DNA from 4 places in the Clostridium sp. 19966 genome. Region 4 is predicted to be linked to each of the others. Evidence: riboswitches for the same ligand, from Rfam matches in the RefSeq annotation. Region 4 holds a riboswitch; each other region holds the start of a gene.

Region 1 (5,053 bases), on a different contig from region 4:
AAAATTCTCATATTCACCATTAAATTCATGCAGCAATCTGTATTTGCAGGCTGGGCAAAGGTCTCCTTCAATCTCTACTCCAAGCAATTGCTCAAAATCTTTTCTGAGATGTTTTGGAATGAGATGAAGCGGTTCTTCATGCATAGGACATCCTTTTAAGGTATATACAGGTTCGCTTAGTTCCAAAGCTTTTTTAAGAGCCTCCACTAAGGAAGATTTGCCTGCTCCTACTGGTCCTACTAGATATAAAACCTGCCTCGACTCCTCACCTCTCATAGATGCCGAATACAGGTAATTCATTATTTTCATAAGTATCTTATCTATTCCAAAAAAGTCTTCCTTAAAAAAATTATATTTCTTTATTATGTCGTTTCCGTATATCTTTTTAATCCTCGGATTTTCCTCAGGTTTTATTATCTCAAAGCCACTTTCCATGATGATATCATACATTCTTTTATGAGCAAGCTTAACTAAGTCTAGATTATCTTTTACTATATCTAGGTATTCCAGAAAGCTTCCTTCAAATTTGCCATGATTTCTGTTGCTTCTGTCACTTTGTATAATATCTTTAAAACTCATAGCATACCTCCTTCAATGAACAAACAGTTTATCATTATAAAGATATGCAGAGTTTTTTTGATAAATGATATATTTAAAATATTTTTATATTTGTTTTTCAAACTTTCTTTTTAATATTACCCTAAATAAAGAGTACACTGCAGCAGTAACAAGCATAACTGGAACTGTTACTCCAAGGAATATGTCCATATCTTTTATTTCATAATACAAAATCACTCCGAGTACCCAGAAAACTATTGCCAGCAAATCTATTTTAAATATTTTATTATCCTCTGAAGAATATTTTTTAAATATAAAATAATCTGCAAAAACTATTGAAAAAAGCGGAGCAAATACAGACCCTATAAAATATAAAAAGTTTTCATACTGCTCCATAGGGAAAAATAAAGCCATTAATGTAGCTGCCACCGTAATGAATAACGCAGCTAATTTTTCATCTATTTTATCACTCACATTGATAATACTTACCCCTGCTGAATAAGCATCCATAAAAGTAGTTGTAATAGTTGACAAAAGTATTATCAAAAGCGCAACTATTCCAAAATGCATAGTAGTAAATATCTTAGTAGGATCGCTGTCCCCAGTAACCAAACTTGAAGCTACTCCTGCAATATACATCCAGGAACTTCCTATAAAATATCCTAAAAAGCATCCTAAAGTTGAAAATTTTCTACTGGTACCAAATCTAGTATAATCGCCAGCTAATGGAAGCCAAGATAAAGGCATCAATACGTTGAGTTCTATTATACTTCCTAAACTCATGCCCTTTCCTCCAGCATTAATTATATCGCTTTTTCCAGTAAAAATTTGAATGGTCATAACCAAGGTCATAAAAAGCAAAAGAATTACTGCTCCTGTATTTATATATTTCATTCCATTCATGCCCATAAAGATCCACAAAAATACCAAAGCTCCAATAACAAATACCCAAACCAGATTAGTTTGGATACCAAAATATCCATTGCTCACATCCCCAAAGGCTCTTGCCCCAACTATTATCATAATTGTGGTCCATCCTATAAGCTGAATCACATTTAGAGATGCAAATAATTTTGTTCCAAGCTTTCCAAAGGATCTAGAAGTAGATTCCATAGCGGCAAGCTTTGAACTAGCTCCTATATATGCTCCAGCGGCTAATATAGCCGCACCTATTGCATGACCAATCAATATGCCCATAACAGCTTTTTTGAATCCAGCATCTGTTAAAAGTCCTCCAGTCATCATTTCAGATAAGGATATGGCCGCTCCAAACCAAAGAGCTGTCATATTAAAAAATCCTATTTTTTTATTCATTTAACATGCCCGCCTTTCTGTATAAGTCATAAAAATGATTAGTTGGACCTACTCCCTTTCCTAATTCAATGCTATGCTCTATAGCCATAGTTATATATTTTTTTCCTTCAGTAACCGCTGTTTTAATATTCATTCCCTTAGCTAGGTTTGCGGCTATAGCTGAAGAAAGAGTGCATCCAGTTCCATGGGTATTTTTAGTATTTATTCTCTCTTGCTTAAAGCTTATAAAATCTATTCCATCGAAAAATATATCTGTAGCCGCATCTTCAAGATGCCCACCTTTAACCAATATATTTTTAGGTCCTAATTTTTTTAATTCCTCGGCAGCTTTCTTCATTTTCTGTATGTTTTCTATTTTTAAATTTAAAATTTCTTCTGCCTCTGGCAAATTAGGAGTTATAAGCTTTGCTAAAGGAAATAGTTCTTTTATCAATGTTTCCTTTGCGTCTTCCGAAAGAAGTTTAAATCCACTTTTTGATACCATCACAGGATCCAAAACCACTGGAGGCAAATTCTCTATTTTTCTCAGAGAATTGCTTATTGCTTTAATTGATTCTATCTTAGATACCATTCCTATTTTTATAGCATCAACTTTTATATCATCAAAAATCACTTCAATTTGCTTCTCTATCATATCCGCAGTTATATCTTGAATCGCAAACACGCCTTGAGTATTTTGAGCTGTTATAGCTGTAATAACGCTCATGCCAAAAACCCCATTTGCTGAAAAAGACTTTAAATCAGCCTGTATTCCTGCTCCTCCGCAGCTATCTGAACCTGCTATAGTAAGTGCTGTAAATATTCTACTGTTTTTGTGCATAAAAAATCCCCCTCATCAAATCTGTGAAGGGGAGCTTTGTTTATTCTCAGCTCTATTTTTAACAAAAGGTTATATTAATGAAAAATGCAGCCAGAAGCTGCATTTTTTAAACACCATTGCTTCCCTACGCTGGTCTTAACCAGTTCAGGTGTAAGAGTCAAGGGATACCGTCCCCTATCTCAGCTGACATACATCAGCCCCCCTAGCACAGATTATTAATTTTTATTTATTTCACGTAAATTCTATCATATATGCTATGCTTTGTCACTGTCTTTTTCTAGCATATCCTCTGCAAAATTAATTTTTATCTCTAAAAAATACTCTAAGTCATTTAAGAACTGATAAAGCATGGCTCTATTTTCAAATTCTTCTCTAGTCTTTGGAAGTCCTTGCAGCTTAAATTCCTTCAGCAGCTTATTTAATTCCTCTATCAAGGCATATCCTCTATTATATTCCTGAAGCTCAGCTGCTATTTTTTCTGTTACATTAGCTACCAGCTCAGTTTGATCAAAGGTCATATAAAATTTAGTAAAATGTTTTCTCATATATTTTAATATATCAAACTGAAGCTTCCTCATTTCCATATACTTAAGATAATATTTTGCATCATTTAATATATAATTATTAACATTTCTATAAGCTAGTTCACTGCCCTCTCTAAGCTTATCTTCTAGATTTCGAAACATTTTTTCTTCTTCTATATTAACAGCCTTGTTTCTTAGAGTATAGGCCATATTAAGCAGTATTTTTTTTATTAATTCCTCTATTTCCTTTTGTATATTCTTTATTTTTTTCTCTGTGTTTGGCATATAAAAATTTAATAATATTGCACTCCCAGCTCCTATAGCCATAAGCAGCATTTCATTTTTCATCCAGAAGAGAGCTATGGATTTTTCTACTAACAAATGAGTAACCAAAACCGAACTCACCACAATACCATCTGTAAGCTTAAGATATACAGCGGCTGGAATAAAAATAATAAGGTATACTCCGAAGGTAACAGCGTTATATCCCAAAATTACAAATAAAATAGAACTTATAAATAACGCCAGCACTGTGGAACAAATTCTTTGAAAAGCTATAGTTATAGATGCTTTTTTAGTATTTTGAAGACTCAGTATAGTTATAACTCCAGCCGCTGCTGCATATTTTAAGCCAAAAAATTCGGCTATTATAATTGATATACTTGCTCCAACTGCAGTTTTTACAGTCCTAAGTCCAATTATTTTTTTCATAAGTATCAAATCCTTAAGTGAATATTTTTATTTTATTATATCATGCAATTTCACTGATGCGGCAGCTTTTTTAATCTTTTACTGCACCTTGAGTCATACCTTTAATTATATATTCTTGTAAGAATATATATAATATTATAGTAGGTACTACCGCTATTACCATGGCAGCCATCATCTGAGAATAATCACTGGAATATCCACCTACGAAATTAACAAGTCCTATAGGGAGAGTTTTTAATTTTTCGTTAGATATGAGCACTAATGCAAAAGAAAATTCATTCCAATTAGTAAGGAAATTTAATACAGTAACCGTTGCAATTGCTGGCCTAGTCATAGGAAGAATAATCTGAAGAAAAAGCCTTGGTATTCCGCAGCCATCAATTACTGCTGCTTCTTCAATATCATCAGGAAAAGCCTTCATAAAAGACACTAAAATAAATACAGTTATGGGAAATCCAAAAGCTATATAAGGCATTATTAACGCCCATCTAGTATTCAGCAAACCCAATGATCTCATTTGAATAAATAAAGGCACCAATAAAGCATGCACCGGTATTATCATACCAAAAATAAAAAGTGCATATATAAATCCGCTTGATTTAAATTTAAACTTTGCTAGGACATAGGCCGCCATTGCACCTATAAATATGGTGATTATGATAGAAATTACAGCTACGATTACACTATTTATAAAATACTCTCCAATATTTGCAGTTTTCCATGCATGTACATAGTTTTCAAAATGTAATTCAGTAGGTAGTGCAAAAGTACTTCTTGAAATTTCCCGATTTGTCCTAAATGAAGTAAAAAGCATCCATATTAAAGGATAGATATTAAGTACTCCAAATATTATTAAAACAGCATACATAAGTAATTTTACAATTTTATTTTTTATTCTACTTCTTTCATTTTCTTTATCTATATTTTTATGAGTTATATTATTTTGCATAATTCCCACCCTCCTTTAAACTACATCCTTGGTTTTCATTAATTTTTGACTCAATAATATAAAGAATAAGCTAATTACAAAAATAACAAGAGAAACTGCGCTTCCATAGCCATATTTATAAACAGTAAAGGTCTTATTGTACATATAAATAGCCATTAGTTCTGTAGAACGTCCCGG
Region 2 (5,053 bases), on a different contig from region 4:
TAAAAGGAAATCTTTAGGGGGCACCTATGATAAAGAAGTTTAGATTCACTTTTATAGCTTTTACACTTTTGCTATTTGCTTGCTTAATAGCTTATACAGGCATTTTTCAATTGAATAATGATAGCATTAAAAATAAAACAAAAGAAAAAGCTGTCAGTAAGGACTTATCTTATATATCACCTTACACAGGTAAAAATATTTCCAAGGAGGCTTACAATAATATTCCTTTCATGGCCATAATAGAAAACTCAAAGCCTGCTAGGCCTCAATCTGGATTATCAGATGCAGATATAGTATATGAAACATTAGCAGAAGGAGGCATAACAAGGTTTTTTGCTCTTTTCCACTCCAGCTCTCCAGGCATAATAGGTCCTATACGAAGCGTAAGGCCTTACTTTATAACTCTTTCTCTTCAATATTCTCTTCCTTTCGCTCACTGCGGAGGAAGCCCGGAGGCATTGGATAGAATTGAAAAGGAAAATCTTATGAGCCTAAACGAACTTCATAATGGAAATTACTATTGGAGAGATTCATCCAGGAAGGCACCTCACAATTTATATACTTCTTCTGAAAAAATCAGGTCGCTGATTGCTGATAAAAAGCAAATTTCACCTCCATCAATTTTCACAAACTTCAATAGTAAGCTGGATTCAAACTCTGAATTAGAGGCCGATGACATCTCAATAAGATTTAATAAAAGCTACACCACTACTTATCACTATGAAAACGGACTATATTATAAGTACATGGATGGAGAGGAAGCTATAGATAAGCTAAATAATTCTCCTATAACTGCTAAAACAATAGTAATACAATTTTCTGATATGCAGGTAAGAGATGACTTAAGATTAAACATGGGTTTAATCGGTGCTGGTACTGCCTATATCATAAATGGAGAAAAATATGAGAGCGTAACTTGGGAAAAGAAAGACGAAAAATCTCAAGTAGTCTTTAAAAATAATGAAAATAAAATCATATCTCTTCCCAAAGGCAATATTTGGTGGCACATAATTAACAAAGATTCCTCCGTGGAAATTGGATGATTTTTTGTTGAGCCTTATTGAAAAGATATGATATAATTATTCTGGTATTCTTTACATGATTATATAATTTTTAAGGGTGTTATAATATGAGTGATCTATTTTTAGATAAGGATTCAATAAAAGAAGAAGAAAAAAGATTATACAAAGAATATAAAGAGAAATTAGCTGAGCTGAGAAAGGTTCAAAAAGAAAAAGATTCTGTAGGTCAGGTTTTCACTAAAGGTTTGCTCCCTCTTTATGTTCTATATATACTAAGCTTAGGACCTACAAATGGAAATGATATATCTCATAAGATTGGGGAGCACACTCATGGCTTATGGGTGCCTAGCACTGGAGGTATATATCCGCTGCTTAAAAAATTCGAAAAAGAGGATTTTGTAAAAGGAGCCTGGGATGACCCTCATAAGAAGATACAGAGAATTTATTCTTTAACTGAAACTGGTCTTCTAGAATACGAACATAGAAAATCTTTACTTCAACCTAAAATAGAAGAAGCTTTAGAAGTTTTTAAAATTGTATTTAATGACCTTTACGGTTAATCACCTCATGTATATTAATTAAAACTTTGATTAATAATACCTATGAGGTGATTTTATTATGAAAGGTAAAATTATAGATAAAAGCTTAACAGATGTTTTCATAGCCTTTGAAAATGGAAATACTATGGATATTTCATTAAATTCCCTGCCTGAAAGCGTAAAAGTTGGAGATACTGTAGATATACCTTTTGACAATAACATACTTCTGAACGATAAGTTAATTGACTTTTTTTAATAGCAGTTATATAATATTGGTAAAATAAATATATGGCTAGGGGTGCCGCAGTGCTGAGAGATAAAGAATTTATTTATCAACCCTTATACCTGATCTGGCTAATACCAGCGTAGGGAAGCAGTGATTGAATGTATTTTAGCTATTGTCCTATGCCAGGATGATAGTTTTTTTATTTCAATGCTACAGTACCCTCAATATTAAAGGAGGTTTTTTTATGCCAAAAATAAACTTTGCAGAAAATTTCAAGACAATTTTCCAAAGTCCAGCTTTTATCGTTACCCTAATAGCTATAATTATAGTTGTAGTAGCTATTTATAAATTTAGAAAGGTAAAGCTTACTACTAGAATGATTACTCACATAGGTATAGCTTTAGCTCTTTCTGTAGTTTTAAGCTTTATAAAATTTGTACACTTACCCTTTGGAGGAAGTACAACCTTAGGAAGCATGGTTCCTATAATACTTCTTGCTTTGGTTTATGGACCAGAGGTGGGTTTTCTTTCTGGATTTGTATATGGACTTTTAAATCTTATTATAGATCCATATATTGTGCATCCTGCTCAGCTGCTTTTGGATTATCCTTTTGCATACATGAGTTTAGGACTAGCTGGTTATTTTAGAAATCAGAAATTTATAGCACCTATAGCTGCCATAAGCGGAAGATTCATATTCCACTTTTTATCAGGAGTTATCTTCTTCGCTAGCGATGCCGGAACACAAAATGTGTATCTGTACTCTTTAACATATAACGGCAGCTATTTATTGCCTGAGCTGATAATAACCCTAGTTGTTATTGCGGTTCTTCCTATAGAAAGGTTGTCAAAGAGCTTAGCTGCTGCTCACTAGCCTTATCTAAGGATTATTATACTTTGTAACTAAAAAGGATTGTATTAAAATATTTTAATGCAATCCTTTTTGAATATATGTTTTTAAAATTTGCTCAATAATAAGTATATTGTACGCCTGCTAAGATACGCTTATAGCATTTACAGGACAACTGCTTTCAGCCTCCTTTGCTGAATCTTCATCATCGCTTGGAACCGTATCTACTACAGATTCTGCCTTCCCATCGTCACCCATGTCAAAAACAGACGGGCAAACAGATGGACACAATCCACACCCAATACAAGTATCCTTATCAACTTCAGCCTTCATAATTTACACCTCCACTACTTCTGTAATACTAAAATAAGCATAGAAATTGTTTTGCTCAATCTCTATGCTTATATTTTATACTAATTTTTTAATTATATTCACATATTTAGTTGTGCTGAAGATGTATCTTTCAACTTCACCGCTGCCTAAAGCTTCAGAAAGATCCAGGTCTATAGGAAGTTCAGCAATAAGTTCAAGTCCCAAATATTTAGCATGTTCCTCTGCTGAAGTTTTGCTAAACACCTGTATTTTCTCTCCACATTTGCATTGAACATATGACATATTCTCTACTACACCTTGTATTGGCACATTAAGTTTCTCCGCCATTATTACAACTTTCTTAACTATCATAGATACCATATCCTGAGGTGTGGACACTATAACTAAAGATTGTATAGGGAAGCTTTGCATTACAGTAAGGGCTGTATCACCAGTTCCTGGAGGCATATCTATTAAAAGATAATCTAAATCTCCCCAATCAGTATCTGAAAGAAGCTGATTTAATACATTATTTATTACAGGTCCTCTCCAAATTACTGGCTGCTCTTCTTCTTCCGTTAAAAGGTTCATGGATATGACCTTTATTCCGCTAAAAGTGGTTACAGGCTTAAATATTATATCTTCTCCCTGTCCCCTGCCTATTTCAGCTCTCTGTTTATTTATACCAAATATTCTAGGCATAGATGGTCCTGTTATATCCGCATCCAATACGCCAACTTTATACCCAGCCTTCGTTAATTCTATAGCGGTAAGACCAGTTACAGTAGACTTACCCACTCCACCTTTGCCGCTTATTATCCCTATTATATTTTTTATAGTCCCATGCTTTATTGGTAAAACTGAGCACTGTGAGCTATTGCTCTTGGTTGAGCAACTAGACTTACTAGGACATGTATCGCATTTACTCATTTTTTCTCCTCCTGTAAATATTAGAATCCATCTGGCATAGAATCTGTTATTTTAACATCCCAGCTGCCATTTTGATACTTATTCACCACGTAGTATTTTTTTTCGCTATTATCCTTTTTATAAGTAACATCTATTATAGATTTATATATGTTAGTTTTATATCCCTGAGTACCCATTGTAATAAGAACATCAAAATTATCCTTATTCTTATTTACAAGCTGGGCCGATGAAATTGTTTTAGATATATCTGACTTAAACTCTTCAATTTCCATTGAAAGCATGTACTTTACCACATCTGTATCATCAAAGATATTTACGCCTATACTTCCACCATTTTTAGTAAGCTCAGACTTGTGCTGCTTCATAAACTGAATTATGGTTCCGTAATAGGTAGTTTTAAAGTCATTTGGAATTCTTATATCCCAAAGATGCTTTATTATGTCATTGTCCAATCTGCTGGATACTATATAAGTTTTTTGATTGTCATAAAGATTGCCGTAGTTTTTTTTATCTACTCCTACCACGTAGTTAAACTTATTTATGGTTTTTCCCTCATATATTTCAAGGGTATAATCAGGATCTAACTGAGATTTTTGTTCTGCCTTTTTTGCTGAAGATAATATATCATACAAATCCATTATGGTACTCTTATCAGTTACTGTGAACTTATATCCCACGTCCCTGGTGTTAGCTATTACTACTTTATCCGCTTTATTATTTTTAATATATTCAAAATCAGTGTTTTTAAATCCCAATTTTACTTCAGCTTCATTTATTTTACTGCATCCCGCCGTTGATGCACTTATTATCATAGCAGCCAAAAGCAAACTTATCTTCTTACCTTTTTTAATCATAATTAAAAGCTATTCAGCTTCCTCCCTTTTAACATCAGATTATATTTAATTATATATTTAACCTAGTGCTTAATAATACGTAATATATTTACTTATGTATTATTAATAACAGCAAAATTCCAAGCCTTATAATCACCATACAGCATATTTGCTAATTGCGATAGTAAAAGCTTGGAAATTGGCATCACAATTACATCCTTAAATAAAATTATAATACTTAAATATATATTTATCAAATCTCTTTAGCTAATTTCATAGGTGTTTGCCAAATATTCAAAAATAGCTGGCATATTTTCCTTTAAATCAGATTGTTGAACTGA
Region 3 (5,053 bases), on a different contig from region 4:
CTGCAGCAGCGGAAAAGCCTCCACTCCTACTGTGAAAGGTAATTTTTCAATTCAAAGCAAAGGTTCCTATTTCAGGGTAAATAGCAATGTAATTTGTAAGTATTATTCTCAATTCTATGGTAACTATTTGCTGCACAGTGTTCTCTTAGATAACAACGGCAATGTGGTTGATGGAACTCTTGGAAAGCCAGTATCTCATGGCTGCGTTAGACTTGCTATTAATGACGCAAAATATATATACGACAATGTTCCCATAGGCACAGCTGTTTTAGTAAAATAGACATGCTTCTTCAGTAATAAATTTCTATTGTTATTGAATTGTATTCAAGCTGCTATCATATGTTTTTCAAGAAAATCCTGTTTATATATATAAACCTTGATATTACTATTCTTATATATTAACATTTATTTAGTTTGAAAGGATATGTTTTAAAATGTATGATATTAAAGGAATTTTATTAGATTCAGGCAGGGTACTGAATGTATCTGCCACTGGTCACTGGCACATAACCCCTAACTTTTTCTCATATGTGGACAAAGGTAAATTCTATTCCCTATCTTCTTCAGCTAGAAAGTCAGCTTTTAATAAAGCCGGAGAATATATAAATAAGCAAAATCTAATCATGGATGAAGCTGAAGAATACAAGCATTTTTTAAGGTACTATGAAATATTTTCTACTTGCCTTCCTGAACTTAAGTTAGAAAAAGAGGCAGTGGAAAGCATTGCTAAAGACCATGTATATAACTATAGCAAATACACCTTTTTTAGTGATGTATATGAAGTAATTCCAGAGCTAAGCAAGCATTATAAATTAGCCGTAGTTTCAGATGCATGGCCATCTCTAGAGAATGTATTTAAGGCTGCTGGGTTAAGAGATTATTTTTCTTCCTTTGTGATTTCCTCGAAAAAAGGCGTCACAAAACCTAATGAATTAATGTACAAAACTGCACTGGAGGAGCTTCATATTAAATCTGAAGAGGCGATATTTATTGATGACAGTATACTAAACTGCAAGGGTGCGCTAAAGCTTGGAATAACTTCTTTTGTCATGTGCAGAGACAAAAGATTATATAGGTATAATAAATTATTTAATAGAAAATATAAACCAATCAACAATCTGTTGAATTTAAAAAATATATTGATAAGAAGTTAAGACTTTAATAGCCCGCAGACTGCTTCTTTCTGAAGTTAATGAAGCAGCCTAAAAGCTTTACTGCTTTAGACTGCTTTCCATTTACAGCATCATTATAAAACATAGCTTAAAATATAGCTAATCGCTTTGAAGCTAAAGTGATGTCCTCTTTAGCTAGAATATCCGATATTACTGCTATTCCATCAATATTAGCTGGTTTTAATAAATCAACATTCTTTGAATTGATTCCTCCAATAGCTACCACTGGAATAGAAACAGTGTCTTTTATCTTGCTAAGCAACTCAATTGAAACAGCTCTGGCATCCTCCTTTGTGCTTGTTGGGAATACTGCTCCTACTCCTATGTAATCAGCTCCGTTTTTCTCAGCCTCTATGGCCTCTTCTATAGTAGCTGCTGACACACCTACAATCTTATCTCCAACTAATTTTCTTGTAATACTGCACGGCATATCAGATTGTCCAACATGAATTCCCTCTGCATCAATAGCTAGCGCAATATCTATTCTATCATTTATTATCAACGGTATATTATATTTGCGAGTAACAGCTCTAACCTTAAGAGCTACATTGTAGAAATCCATAGTGCTTATATCTTTTTCTCTAAGCTGCACTAATGTAACCCCGCCTTTTATAGCAGCCTCCACAGCCTCAGCTATATCCCTTCCTTTTAATATTCCTCTATCTGTCACAAGATAAAGCTTATAATTTATATTACTCTTCATTTATTTTGCCTCTTTCCAATATTGTTTTTTCATCTAAATTATAGACAGCATCTATTATTCTTGTTCTTAAAGTCCCGGTACCTTCATTATTCTTCTCTAAATTTTCATAAGCTATCTCTCCAGCTAAGCTCATAGAAACAATTCCAGCTAGAGCTGCTACAAGCTTATCCTCTACCGCCCCTAAAAAAGAACCTATAAGCGATGTACACATGCAGCCTGTTCCTGTTATTTTAGACATTATCTTGTGTCCATTATGTGCAGTATATAATTTGCTGCCATCTGTTATAATATCTACCGCTCCTGTTATAGCCACCACTGCATTTATCTTCTTTGCAAAATCTCTTGCCACCTTTTTCGCTGTAGTAAACTCATCAGCGCTTTCATCTATAAGCTCTCCTGAATCTACACCTTTAGTTTGAGTCTCAATTCCATATAAGGTTTTTATTTCAGATAAGTTTCCTCTTATTACTGATAACTTTACCTGTTCCATTATCTTTTTAGCTGCTTCAGTCCTGTAAGGCGTAGCTCCTGCTCCCACAGGATCTAAAATCACTGGAATGTTCAGCTCATTAGCTCTCTTTCCGCCTTCAAGCATGGATTCCACAGTTCTTGAATTTAAAGTTCCTATATTTATTACAAAGGCAGAAGCAAAAGCTATCATATCCCGCACTTCATTAATATCGTCTGCCATAACTGGTGATCCGCCAAGGGCTAAGGTTATATTTGCACAATCATTAACAGTAACATAATTTGTTATATGGTGTACTAACGGGGTTTTCTTCCTTACATTGTCCAAAGCCTCTGAAATTTTTTCATTGATTTTCATTTTTACAAACACCTCCAAAATAAATTGTTATGATTTTTTGAAAATGTTGATATTACTCATTAAAAAAAGCATGAACCCATAGGATTTATGCTTTTATAATAACAAATAATAAACAACTTCCTACGCTGGCATTACCCAGTTCAGGTCATAGGGTTAAGAAATTATGGTTTCTAATCTCAGCTGGCCAATCCAACTCCCCTGTGTCAAATAACTATTCAATTTTATGACTTTATAATAGCATAATATTGACTAAAGTACAATTGCTTATCATACCTTCAAATCTCTCTTTAAGTAAAAGAAGTAAGTGGAAGCTGAAAAAATTGCAATGAGTACTAAAGATAAAATCACAATAACAAAATTTAAATTTTCACCCCTTACAATATTTTCATAGCTAAAATACTTAAAAGGGGAAAGTACATTGAGAGCATTCACCTTATCTGTTAAATCTGTGACTTTAGACACCACATAAGAACCCAATAATATTGAAGTAACATAAGATCCCGAAGCCTTAGACTTTTTCATTACAGCAGAAAGCATAGCTCCAAGGGATAAAAATATCAGCTGAACAATAAACATGCTTATAAAAAATAATATTATCTCATGAGAAATATCCTTTCCCTTATTGTATACTCTTACCATAGCTATTGACGATGCCAAAGTAACTAAATTAATAATTATCACATTTATTAAAGCTGCAATAAATTTTGCATTTATTATGGTAATCCTGGATACAGGCTTTACCATCAAAAACTCCGTAGTTTTATCTCTTTCCTCTTTGGCTATAATACCGCTTCCTATAAGTGCTGCATGAATGGCTGTAGTTAACACAATATAGGAAAATAGGAAAGCAAAGAATCCGCTCATACTGGTTACATCAAAGGCTCCAAATCCAAACAATGCTTTTATGGTGTGAGGCATTTTATTAAAAATATCATTATTTGCCCCAGAGGAGTATGCTGTATATTTACCCATACCGCTCAAGACAAATAAAAACATACATATGCTCCATATGATTAAAGCTTTTGCATTAGCCTTTAATTCCCTGAAAAAAATATTCATAATTAATCCTCCCATATTTATTTTTTACACATAAAAATCATCGAGCTCTAACTTACTGCATGAATATCCTTCTTAATATAAACAACATAACTAATCAATACCGATATAAGTATTATAATTAAACTTACGATTAAATAGGAGCTCTCATAGCTTCCGTTCTTTATTATATAAGTGGTGTCAAAATATTTAAAAGGAGATATAAAGCGAGTTAAAGCATTGTTCTTATCTGTAGAAATCAAAGCACCAATCATATATAATCCAAAAACTACCCCAAGGGATATTGGAAGCACAGATTTCAGCTTCTTAAAAAATACCGAAACTAGGACTCCAAGAGCTATAAAAATCAGTTGTATAAAAAACATAGTAAGATTAATCATGAAAAACCGCTTACTATCATAATTACTGGTTTTGACAATGTTAGCTATTACATAGGCAGCGGCATAAAAAACCACATTAGTAATGACTATGCTAGTAAAAGCAGCTGAAAGCTTTGCAGTAACTATGGAGACACGTGACACTGGCTTAACCAAAAGAAAATCTGCTGTTCTTTCCCTGCTTTCCTTTGATAAAATAGCTACTCCTAAATTCATAGCCTGAACTGCTCCACATAGCAAAATAAAAGAAAAGGACATGGAGTAAAAGCCCAAAATCGATGTAATGTAATCCAAGTTTATTCCAAGCATAGCCCTTACCGTTTCTGGATAATTGCTCAGTAATTTTTTATAATCAGCAGCATCATTAGCCATGCTGGGATATATGGATAGGAAGATTACAGCTAAAGCTATTAAACTTGCTGCCCATATTGCGGCTGATTTACGCATAGCTTTAAGTTCATGTAAAAACATATTCATGCTTACTCCTCCTTTGCATAATAATGCATGAAGATTTCTTCAAGATCTGGATCCACAATGGATATATTTTTAATATCAATTTCCGAAACCTTTTTCATGACAGGATTGAGATTTCCCTTATATATGAAGTTAACCGTATTCCCATTCACATTAAGCCCGCTAACTCCATCAATAGTAAAGAAATTCTTGTCCATCACGGCTTTAGCTTCAATACTAATCTTCTTATAGCTGTTTTCCTGGAGAGTACTCATCTTTTCAAGCTTGATTATTTTTCCTTCCTTTATAAAGGCAACTCTGCTGCACATTTTCTGTACTTCACTTAAAATATGTGAAGAGAAAAATATGGTAGCCCCTCTTTCATTCTCTTTTTCAAGGAGCTGAAAAAATCTTTGCTGCATGAGTGGATCTAGCCCGCTGGTAGGCTCATCAAGTATGATTAGCT
Region 4 (5,053 bases):
CTTCTCTAAGAAAGGGTTCCCCTCCCGTGATTTGAAAAGTATAGGCTCCCAGCTCTGCAGCTTCATCAATCAAGCTGCAAATCTTCTCATAGCTTAAGCTGTCTTCTTCTTTTCCCGAAGCATTGGCATAACAATGCTGGCAGTATAGATTGCATTTCTTGCTTATCTCTAAAAATACTCTTTTCAATGGAAATTCCTTATTCATAATCCTTATATTTGAGCACTTGCAAGGTGTGGGATACGATATAATAAATTTTTTACCCTTCAAATCCTCAATCAAAGAAGCTTCATATAATTCATCGATGGAACTGTCTTCCATACATTCATCATGGAGCATGGATAATAATATAAACATATCTTCATTAAAAAAGTACTTGTCTTTAGTCTTCCTATTAAAAGCAAAATACGTATCTTCAACGGTATTTGCCACTAAAATGAAATCATAATTAAAATAATACAATATATCCCTCCCCTTAAAATTCAGTAATTGGCCTCTGTTTTAAGTCAGAGTTGTTTTTTACACTGACTTAAAGCAGAGCCAAAACACTTTTATTTTAGGAATTTTGCTTATAGTTCAACTGGTAAGCAAGCACCTGTTGCGCATACTACTTTAGTCTTTTTGTCTTTGCTGGTATTATTTACGAAGGCTGGATTTAATTTAACTTTGTTCTTTTTGTTTTCCACTTTACACCACTCCTTTCAACATAGTAATTATAAATTGCTTTACATAATTTACTTATAAATTATGCTGGCAAATTTTTAACAGCTTTTATATGTAATGATTAAAAATAAAGGAATAGTACCAAATGCTTAATAGTAATTTCATTATGATTTAATAGCTTTGAAATGCAGGTTATGGACATATCACTAGTAAAAGTGTTTTGTTCATGTACTGAATTCCATGAACAAAAGCACCTTTAGTTCAGGAATTTAGATTAGTCATTATTTACTAGACAGGAACCAGTAGCACATACTATTTTTGTCTTTTTATCCTTGCTAGTGTTATTTACGAAGGCTGGATTTAATTTAATCTTTTTAGATTTATTTTCCATTTATACCATTCCTTTCATATGGTATATTATAAGTTATTTTACATAATATATCAATATTCATTGTGAATGTAAGCAAATTTTTTAACAGTTTTATATATTTTTTAGCTTTTTTTGCAGTTTCCATATGTAAAAATCAAAAAATATATGAATTTTATGATAAACTGATTAAGGGTGATTTTGTTATGAAAAAGTTATTAAAAGTTGTAGGAGCAATTATTGAAAATGAGAATAAAGAAATATTGTGTGCTCTTCGCTCTCCAAAGATGAATATGCCAAACCTGTGGGAGTTCCCCGGCGGAAAGATTGAAAAAGGCGAGGATTTGAAAGCAGCTATAGAAAGAGAAATAAGAGAAGAACTTGATTGTAGAGTTGAATTTATAGAAGAGTTTAATGATAATACTCATGAATATGAAGCCTTTGTAGTAAATTTAATAACCGTGAAATGTAAATTGTCAGAAGGTTTTCCTACTGCTAAGGAGCATTCAAAGCTAATATGGCTCAAGAGAGAAAATTTAGCATCCCTAAAATGGGCCCCTGCAGATATTCCAGCTATGGAGCAGCTAGCTAAAGAGAATACTATGTTTTAAGGGAAGCCTTTAGCTTCCTTAAATACAGGCGGATATGACTGTGTTTACTAAGTAATTGTCTTATATATTGAAATTCTTAACCGTATGTGTTATAATTCTTTTCGAAAAGGGGAGCTTGTATGCAGGCTGAGAGGAAGTTTAAACTTCGACCCACAACTTGATTCGGATAATGCCGACGTAAGGAAATATTTGATTTGTGCTTTTGTTTATATATTTTATGAGTATAGATGGAATATGCCTTATTTAGGTATATTCCATTTTTTATGCTTCAAAGATTTTTTCTTTGGTAAGTGATAGAGGAGCGTCTTGAACTTATATAGCAAAAATATAACTAAATAGCGAGGGAACTTGTGTTTCAAGGTGAGAGGAAGCTTTTGAGCTTCGACCGAATTATATGGCCTATGTCATATAGAAAATTGCTATTTAGGTGCACTGCAGCTATACCTTCATGATATGTTTATTTTCTGTATGACGTGGCAGGAAAATAAACATTATTATGGAGGTTTTTTATTATGGAAAGAAACTCAAAATTATTAAACAAAATCATGCTGGCAATGCTGGTTGCTATGGGCGTTGTAATTTCACCAATATTGCGTGTGGAAGGAATGTGCCCTATGTCTAGCGTTATTAACATTGTATGCGCTGTAATTCTTGGACCTTGGTACGCACTTTTATGTGCTGTAATGATAGGAATTATAAGAATGTCACTAATGGGAATCCCACCTTTAGCTTTAACTGGTGCAGTATTTGGCGCTGCCTTATCTGGAATTTTATATAGAAAATCTAATGGAAAGATAATTTTTGCAGTTTTAGGTGAAGTTATAGGAACTGGAATTGTTGGAGCTTTAGCCTCCTATCCTGTGATGAGATTTATCTGGGGCAGATCCGGTCTTACCTGGTTATTTTACATGCCCTTATTTTTTACAGCAACCATTATCGGAGGAACAATTGCTTTCCTATTCCTAAGAGCATTAAGTAAAATAGGAATACTTTCAAAAACTCAAAAAATACTGGGGGCAAAGGTATGTGATAGAGCAAGAAATGATGATAAAGAGCTTACTGCAAATCAAGCATAGTGTTAAGCTTGAAAAGCCACTGATTCACTGCATCACAAATCCAATTTCAATAAATGATTGTGCAAATGTGGTACTTGCTGTTGGCGGAAAACCTATTATGGCGGAGCATCCTTTAGAGGTAGCCGAAATCACTGCTGCTTCAAAGGCATTAGCAGTTAATCTTGGAAATATAACAGATGTTAGAATGAAGTCCATGCTTATTTCAGGAGAGACCGCCAATAAAAATAGTATTCCCCACATAATTGATCTTGTAGGGGCAGGCTGCAGCAAGCTTCGTCTGGATTACGCAAAACAATACATTGAAAAGTGCCATCCCAATATAATTAAGGGCAATATGTCTGAAATAAAGGCACTTTGTAATATCAAAAATACTGCAAAAGGAATTGATGTTGGACAATCCGATATTGTAACAGAGGAAAATATATCTGAAACTATAAGTATGTTAAAAGCATTGTCGTTAAAAACAGGCTCCATTGTTGCAGTCACAGGAATTTTAGATGTAATAACCAATGGCACTTACACTTATATAATAAGAAATGGCTGTGAGATGCTGTCTATGATAACCGGCACAGGCTGCATGCTCACAGCACTTACAGCAAGTTATATTTCCTCTGGAGACCTACTTAATGGAGCTGTTCTAGCGACAGCTCTAATGGGAATATGCGGTGAACTTTCTGAAAATGCCAAAGGTACAGCAAGCTTTAGGACTGAGCTTATAGATAATATATTTAGTATTTCTGATGATACTCTAGTGGAAAAAATTAAATGCACTATCATATAAGTATATTAATATGCACTATGCTTCTTCGTTAGTTGTCCATTAAATAGAAACAGAGCATCCCTTGAATAACTTCTTATTTTTTAGGTTTAAATAAATTGTAATATATCTTATTATTTATTATAATAAGATAATAAAAGAATACGTAAGAATAAAAAAGGAGTGAAGAACATGTCTATACAAACCTATTTAAACTTTAATGGAAATTGCGGCGAAGCATTAGAATTTTATTCTCAAGTTTTTAAAACTGAAAAGCCTAAAATCATGTTATATGGTGATATGCCTGCGAATAAAGCTTTTCCAATGACGGAAGAAACAAAAAAATTAGTGCTCCACGGTGAACTTAAAATTGATGGAAGTACTATCATGTTCTCCGATACAGCACAAGATATGTCCGTAACTTTTGGAAACAACATTAATCTCATATTTACTAGTAAAGACGAGGAAGAAATCAAGAGAATTTTCAATGAATTAAAGACGAATGGTAAGGTAATTATGGAACTTCAAAAAACCTTTTGGAGTAAATGCTACGGTTATATCATAGATAAGTTTGGCATAGGATGGCAGCTTAGCACAGAAGAATAGTCTTAAGTTTCATTTTGGCTAAAAACTTTTTACATAGTTACTCCTAGGCTGATTAAGCTTAGCAAAAATAAGGTCCTTGCAAAATGCAAGGACTTTCCTCTGATGCTCAGAATATCATCCTATTTATTTTTTCTTAACAGCTTTAGTTCCTGAACTATTTTCTTTTTTTCGCTTTTTCCCTTGATTAGTAGAAGAGTCATCTTTTCTGCTCATAAAATATATCCCTCCTAAAATTAAAATTTATTTTTGTTATTACCTTACTATTTTGTCCAATGTACATGTGATGATACTAGTAAATTGATAGCATTCATGTGCTATCGTAGCTATTTTTTCATATAGTCTTCAATCACTTCATATATATTGCTGCTTTCACAAAAACGACATATAGATTCTGCTATTTATTATTATTTCACATCATTTTTGTTAATTCTGCTCTCTTAGTAAGCAGCTTTTTCACTCAGCAAAATTAAGACCAAGACAAAAATAATAACTATCAAAGCTTGTTTTCAAGCAGTCATTAAAAAAGAATTATTGCGGAAAATGTTTTCCGACTATAGGAAAACAAAATTCAGGTGTATCGTTGATAATAGCTTTAAATTCATATCCTTTATCTTTGTAATATTTAATTATTTTCGGTAATGCCTTGCAGGTATTCTTATGCATGTAATCGCAGTGTAAAAGTAACAGTACATTAGACAGTTCTTCGCTATTTTCTGTTGCTTGCCTGTATAGTCTGTCTGGAGAAGTTTTTGGTTTAATGCCATCTACAGTCTCCATATTCCAGTCATATACTTTGAAGTTATAACTGTGAAGTTTAGTAAGATAAGCTTCTGTAAGATGTTTTTTACTGCCTCCAGGAAACCTAATAATGTTAGGGCAAATTCCAATAGTTGATTTTATTTTTTCTTGAGATTGCAGCATTTCTTTTATAAATGCATTTTGGTTAGCGTAAATTCGTTTAAATTTATGAGTATA

The links. Region 4 has a riboswitch for thiamine pyrophosphate ahead of thiW (energy coupling factor transporter S component ThiW). Riboswitches for the same ligand answer to the same signal wherever they lie in the genome.
Region 1: linked by a shared signal. The riboswitch ahead of thiD (bifunctional hydroxymethylpyrimidine kinase/phosphomethylpyrimidine kinase) and the one ahead of thiW (energy coupling factor transporter S component ThiW) in region 4 are both predicted to bind thiamine pyrophosphate.
Region 2: linked by a shared signal. The riboswitch ahead of thiT (energy-coupled thiamine transporter ThiT) and the one ahead of thiW (energy coupling factor transporter S component ThiW) in region 4 are both predicted to bind thiamine pyrophosphate.
Region 3: linked by a shared signal. The riboswitch ahead of thiM (hydroxyethylthiazole kinase) and the one ahead of thiW (energy coupling factor transporter S component ThiW) in region 4 are both predicted to bind thiamine pyrophosphate.

The regions. Positions count from the first base shown of each region.
Region 1 is NZ_JACTOJ010000006.1:224,003-229,055, forward strand. Features, by position in the region: gene IAI10_RS08640 (PrkA family serine protein kinase) at 1-579, opposite strand, end outside; gene cytX (putative hydroxymethylpyrimidine transporter CytX) at 664-1,872, opposite strand; gene thiD (bifunctional hydroxymethylpyrimidine kinase/phosphomethylpyrimidine kinase) at 1,865-2,674, opposite strand; TPP riboswitch at 2,797-2,906, opposite strand; gene IAI10_RS08655 (aromatic acid exporter family protein) at 2,947-3,927, opposite strand; gene IAI10_RS08660 (carbohydrate ABC transporter permease) at 3,998-4,876, opposite strand; gene IAI10_RS08665 (sugar ABC transporter permease) at 4,892-5,053, opposite strand, start outside.
Region 2 is NZ_JACTOJ010000009.1:154,118-159,170, reverse strand. Features, by position in the region: gene IAI10_RS11560 (DUF3048 domain-containing protein) at 27-1,043, shown strand; gene IAI10_RS11555 (PadR family transcriptional regulator) at 1,130-1,582, shown strand; gene IAI10_RS11550 (hypothetical protein) at 1,641-1,817, shown strand; TPP riboswitch at 1,846-1,950, shown strand; gene thiT (energy-coupled thiamine transporter ThiT) at 2,032-2,661, shown strand; gene IAI10_RS11540 (ferredoxin) at 2,782-2,970, opposite strand; gene IAI10_RS11535 (Mrp/NBP35 family ATP-binding protein) at 3,046-3,879, opposite strand; gene IAI10_RS11530 (hypothetical protein) at 3,900-4,733, opposite strand; gene IAI10_RS11525 (PsbP-related protein) at 4,976-5,053, opposite strand, start outside.
Region 3 is NZ_JACTOJ010000035.1:6,180-11,232, forward strand. Features, by position in the region: gene IAI10_RS22205 (L,D-transpeptidase family protein) at 1-280, shown strand, start outside; gene IAI10_RS22210 (HAD-IA family hydrolase) at 435-1,154, shown strand; gene thiE (thiamine phosphate synthase) at 1,261-1,875, opposite strand; gene thiM (hydroxyethylthiazole kinase) at 1,865-2,701, opposite strand; TPP riboswitch at 2,801-2,911, opposite strand; gene IAI10_RS22225 (ABC transporter permease subunit) at 2,969-3,760, opposite strand; gene IAI10_RS22230 (ABC transporter permease subunit) at 3,808-4,611, opposite strand; gene IAI10_RS22235 (ABC transporter ATP-binding protein) at 4,614-5,053, opposite strand, start outside.
Region 4 is NZ_JACTOJ010000023.1:32,349-37,401, forward strand. Features, by position in the region: gene IAI10_RS19220 (radical SAM protein) at 1-460, opposite strand, end outside; gene IAI10_RS19225 ((deoxy)nucleoside triphosphate pyrophosphohydrolase) at 1,235-1,639, shown strand; TPP riboswitch at 1,737-1,843, shown strand; gene thiW (energy coupling factor transporter S component ThiW) at 2,152-2,715, shown strand; gene thiM (hydroxyethylthiazole kinase) at 2,699-3,496, shown strand; gene IAI10_RS19240 (VOC family protein) at 3,665-4,078, shown strand; gene IAI10_RS19245 (polysaccharide deacetylase family protein) at 4,607-5,053, opposite strand, start outside.